Regions from separate parts of the Marinobacter shunpengi genome, predicted to be linked through region 2. Evidence: predicted binding sites of a transcription regulator. Region 2 holds the regulator's gene; the other holds the start of a gene.
What was found. Region 2 encodes sigma-54, which starts transcription at its own class of promoters, with help from an activator protein. Its sites were predicted from a motif close to ANTGGCATNNANNTTGCTNT; they were not measured.
Positions count from the first base shown of each region.

Region 1 (2,473 bases), on a different contig from region 2:
CCGACGTGGCGGCGGCAATCAGGAACGATGCTTTCATGGGCAGAACCTTGTGATGGACCATAACGGGATTATCGACAGAGCCCAGAGGCAATGCAATGTGCTATACGTCGCCTCGGGTTACGGTGAGGTGAAAGTCACAAAAAAGCCCCGCCGAGGCGGGGCTTTCTCTGACTCAGTCGTTCCGCGGACGCGGATCAGACAGAGTAGTACATCTCGAACTCGACCGGATGGGTGGTCATGTTCAGCTTTTCCACTTCACCGCGCTTCAGGTCAATGTAGCCGGCGATCATGTCTTCGGTGAACACGCCGCCACGGGTCAGGAACTCGTGGTCCGCTTCCAGGCTGTCCAGGGCTTCCTGGAAAGTCTCGGCAACGGTCGGGATGTTCAGGGCTTCTTCCTTCGGCAGATCGTACAGGTCCTTGTCCATGGCATCGCCCGGGTGGATCTTGTTCTGGATGCCGTCGAGGCCAGCCATCATCAGGGCTGCGAAGGCCAGATACGGGTTGGCGGACGGATCCGGGAAGCGTACTTCGATACGACGGCCCTTGGGGCTGCTTACGTACGGAATCCGGATGGAGGCGGAGCGGTTACGGGCAGAGTAGGCCAGCATGACCGGCGCCTCGAAGCCCGGCACCAGACGCTTGTAGCTGTTGGTGGAGCTGTTGGTAAACGCGTTGATGGACTTGGAGTGCTTGATGATGCCGCCAATGTAGTACAGTGCCATTTCGCTCAGGCCTGCGTAGCCGTCACCGGCGAACAGGTTCTTGCCGTCCTTGTTCAGGGACATGTGAACGTGCATGCCAGAACCGTTGTCACCTACCACCGGCTTGGGCATGAAGGTGGCGGTCTTGCCGTAGGCGTGGGCTACGTTGTGTACGCAGTACTTGAGGATCTGAACCTCGTCAGCCTTACGGGTCAGGGTGTTGGCACCAACACCGATCTCGCACTGGCCGGCGGTGCCCACTTCGTGGTGGTGAACCTCGATTTCCAGACCCATGGATTCCATGGCGGCACACATGGCGCCACGCAGATCATGCAGGCTGTCTACCGGGGGAACCGGGAAGTAACCGCCTTTGACGCCAGGACGGTGACCAATGTTGTTGCGCTCGAAGTCTTCACCGGAAACCCAGGCGGCTTCCTCGGAGTACAGCTCGTACATGGCGCCTTGCATGTCCACTTTCCACTTGGCGGAATCGAACACGAAGAACTCGGGCTCAGGACCGAACAGGGCGCCCTCGGCGATGCCGGTGGACTTCAGGTATTCCTCGGCACGCTTGGCCACGGAACGGGGATCGCGCTCATAACCCTGCATGGTGGTCGGTTCCACGATGTCGCAGGTAATGTTGATGGTGGTTTCTTCGGTGAACGGATCCAGTACGGAGGTCTCGTCGTCCGGCATCAGAATCATGTCGGACTCGTTAATGCCCTTCCAGCCGGAAATTGAAGAACCATCGAACATCTTGCCATCGCTGAAGAAATCGTCGTCCACTTCAGTGGCGGGCAGGGTGACGTGCTGCTCTTTACCGCGGCTGTCAGTGAATCGCAGGTCGACCCATTTGACTTCGTGTTCTTTGATCAGATCAATCGTTTTGGACATTGTGCTTACTCCGTAAGTTAACCCGGGTTGCGGGCGATTTCGGTGTTCGTCGTGCCGGATCGTTCAGCGTTGCTGCGGTCCGATCGTTGGTATCAGCAGTGTCAGCGGTTCCATACGGGGCCGCACCGCCCTGATAGTCGGCTGCGTAATTTAAAGCAAACTGCTTGCCAGTTTTTTGTTGGCGCGCCAGAAAAGCGCAACCACGGCCTTTGGGAGGACTCTTTACGCTCTCCGCTGGGGCAAAGTCTGGCCTAAAGGCTTCTGCAGTGCACCTTCTTGGTGCGCCCAAGGGTTGCTGTGGTCATTTATGGTGCGCTGGGCGTATGGGGTGCACCGAAACAGAATAGGCGTTTTTCTTCATATTAACGACACCCTGTTTCCTATATACTTCGCGCGCCTGCTAAAGACTCCAAGTGCAGGATACCGGCCTCACTGCCGGTGACAAGTATTCATTTTCCGGATTTGAGACGGTATGTGGGCCGGCCGACAGGTCGGGCGCGCATTGTGGACCCTCTCAGGTCGCCCGACATGCCTCAGGAAACCTGTTGTGATTGATAAGCTAAGAAATGTTGCCATTATTGCCCACGTTGACCATGGGAAGACCACCCTCGTAGACCAGTTATTGCGCCAGTCCGGCACCCTGGACCGCAAGGAACTCGAGAACGAGCGGGTCATGGACTCCAATGACCAGGAAAAGGAACGCGGTATCACCATCCTGGCCAAGAACACGGCCCTGAAGTGGCACGATTACAACATCAACATCGTAGACACCCCGGGTCACGCCGATTTTGGCGGTGAAGTCGAACGGGTCATGAGCATGGTAGACAGTGTGCTGCTGGTGGTGGATTCCATCGACGGCCCCATGCCCCAGACCC
Region 1 covers NZ_JBJJLA010000017.1:320,459-322,931, forward strand. Annotated here, with positions in the region: gene ACJO3T_RS12055 (DUF4124 domain-containing protein) at 1-37, opposite strand, end outside; gene glnA (glutamate--ammonia ligase) at 195-1,598, opposite strand; gene typA (translational GTPase TypA) at 2,146-2,473, shown strand, end outside.
Region 1: a site for sigma-54 is predicted at 1,751-1,770, ahead of glnA (glutamate--ammonia ligase). Genes of this name have one in related genera too.

Region 2 (2,473 bases):
GTCAGCGACAACATCATGGCGATCCTGGAAACCCGGAAAGACCTCAACAAGAAGCAGCGCCAGGACAAGATGGAAGAACTGCTGCATGAATTCCACATTACCCATATCCGTGACAGCGCCGGCATGGCCCTGTCCGGGGGTGAGCGCCGGCGGGTGGAAATCGCCCGGGCACTGGCCATGGAACCGGCCTTTATCCTGCTGGACGAACCGTTTGCCGGGGTGGATCCCATCTCCGTCAGCGACATCAAGCAGATCATCCGCCACCTGCGGGACAAGCAGATCGGCGTACTGATCACCGACCATAACGTGCGGGAAACGCTGGATATATGCGAAAAGGCCTACATCGTCAGCAGCGGCCACATCATTGCCTCTGGGTCCGCGGATGAAGTCCTGGCCAACCAGCAGGTGAAGGAAGTCTACCTGGGGAACGAGTTCAGGCTGTAATCCGACGCCAGACCGTGCCCATTACACACTGCAACACAGTCCGCACGCCCTGCAATTGTGTTGACAGCAGCAAGGGGGTACACTCGGCAAAGAACTTGCTTGTTATTTCCAAGTATCCGGTAATGCTGATTTTTTTGCCTGACTTCAGCTATTTTTTGAGCTGAATCAGTGTTTTTTAGCAACGATTCTGTTACCGGCTACCTCAGAAGGGCGATGGATGTGAAACCATGGTGATGAAAGCCTCCTTACAGTTAAAGATGGGTCAGAGCCTGACGATGACCCCACAACTGCAACAGGCGATCCGTCTGCTCCAGCTTTCCACACTGGACCTGCAACAGGAAATCCAGCAGGCCCTGGACTCCAACCCGATGCTGGAAACCTCCGAGGAGGAAGACACCGACGAGTCTTCCGACGCCGAGCGGGACAACAACGAGGAGTCGGTCAGCGCCTCGGAAGGTGAGTCCGCAGCCGACAATACCTGGGAGGAATCGGACTGGTCGGCGGACAACAACCCGTCCGACAACATCCCCGACGACCTGCCGGTGGACACCGCCTGGGACGATATCTACCAGTCCGCGCCGGCTCCCGCCTCCCGGGGCGATGACGACAATGACTCCGATTTCGAAAGCCGCAGTCCCACTACCGAGACCCTGCACGACCATCTGGAGTGGCAGCTCAACCTGACCCCCATGGGCGAGCGGGATGCCGCCATCGCCCATGCCCTGCTGGATGCCGTGGATGAGCGCGGCTACCTGACCTCCGCACTGGAGGAAATCCATTCCGGGCTGATGGACGACGAAGACGAGGACCCGGTGGAAATGGACGAGGTGGAAGCCGTCCTGCGCCGCCTGCAGCACTTCGACCCGCCCGGTGTCTTTGCCCGTGACCTGCAGGAATGCCTGCTGATCCAGCTTAACCAATTGCCCGCAGACACCCCGTGGCTGGACAAGGCGCGACTGGTGATCACCCACTACATCAACCTGCTGGGTAACCGCGACTACGCACAACTGTTACGGCGCAGTCGCCTGAAGGAAGACCAGTTGCGGGAAGTGCTGGCGGTGATCACCGCCCTCAACCCGCACCCGGGCAACGCCCTGGACACCTCCGAGCCGGACTACGTGATTCCGGACGTGATCGTACGCAAGGACAAGGGCCGCTGGCGGGTGGAACTGAATCCTGAAATTGCCCCGCGCATTCGTGTCAATGCCAGCTATGCTTCCCTTATAAGGCGTGCCGACAGCAGTGCCGACAACACCTATCTGCGGGATCAGCTCCAGGAGGCGAAATGGTTCATCAAGAGCCTGCAGAGTCGGAACGAGACCCTGCTGAAGGTGGCGACACGAATAGTTGAACATCAACAGGGTTTTCTGGACCATGGGGAAGAGGCGATGAAACCGCTGATCCTGTCGGACATCGCCCAGGCTGTGGAAATGCACGAATCCACCATTTCCCGGGTCACCACGCAAAAGTTCATGCACACGCCCCGTGGCATCTTCGAGCTGAAGTACTTCTTCTCGAGCCACGTGAGCACCGAGGAAGGCGGCGAATGCTCGTCCACGGCCATTCGCGCAATGATCAGGAAACTGATTGCGGCGGAAACCCCGAAAAAGCCGCTCAGTGACAGCAAGATTGCCACCATGCTGGGAGAGCAGGGCATCAAGGTGGCGAGGCGAACGGTGGCAAAGTACCGTGAAGCCATGCATATTCCGCCCTCCAACGAGCGGAAGCGACTGGTCTGACACAAAGGGTCTGACAAACAGGAGAAGCCCATGCAACTGAACATTTCCGGTCATCATGTCGAACTGACTCCCTCCCTCAAGGATTACATCAACGAGAAATTCGAAAAACTTGAGCGCCACTTCGATCACATCAGCAACTGTCAGGTAACCCTGGAGGTGGAAAAGGTGCGCCAGATCGCGGAAGCCACGCTGCATGTGGTCGGCGGCGAAATCCACGCGAAGGCTGAAAACGATGACATGTACGCCGCCATCGATGCCCTGGTGGACAAACTTGACCGGCAGATCCTCAA
Region 2 covers NZ_JBJJLA010000011.1:126,374-128,846, forward strand. Annotated here, with positions in the region: gene lptB (LPS export ABC transporter ATP-binding protein) at 1-444, shown strand, start outside; gene ACJO3T_RS06155 (RNA polymerase factor sigma-54) at 678-2,183, shown strand; gene hpf (ribosome hibernation promoting factor) at 2,214-2,473, shown strand, end outside.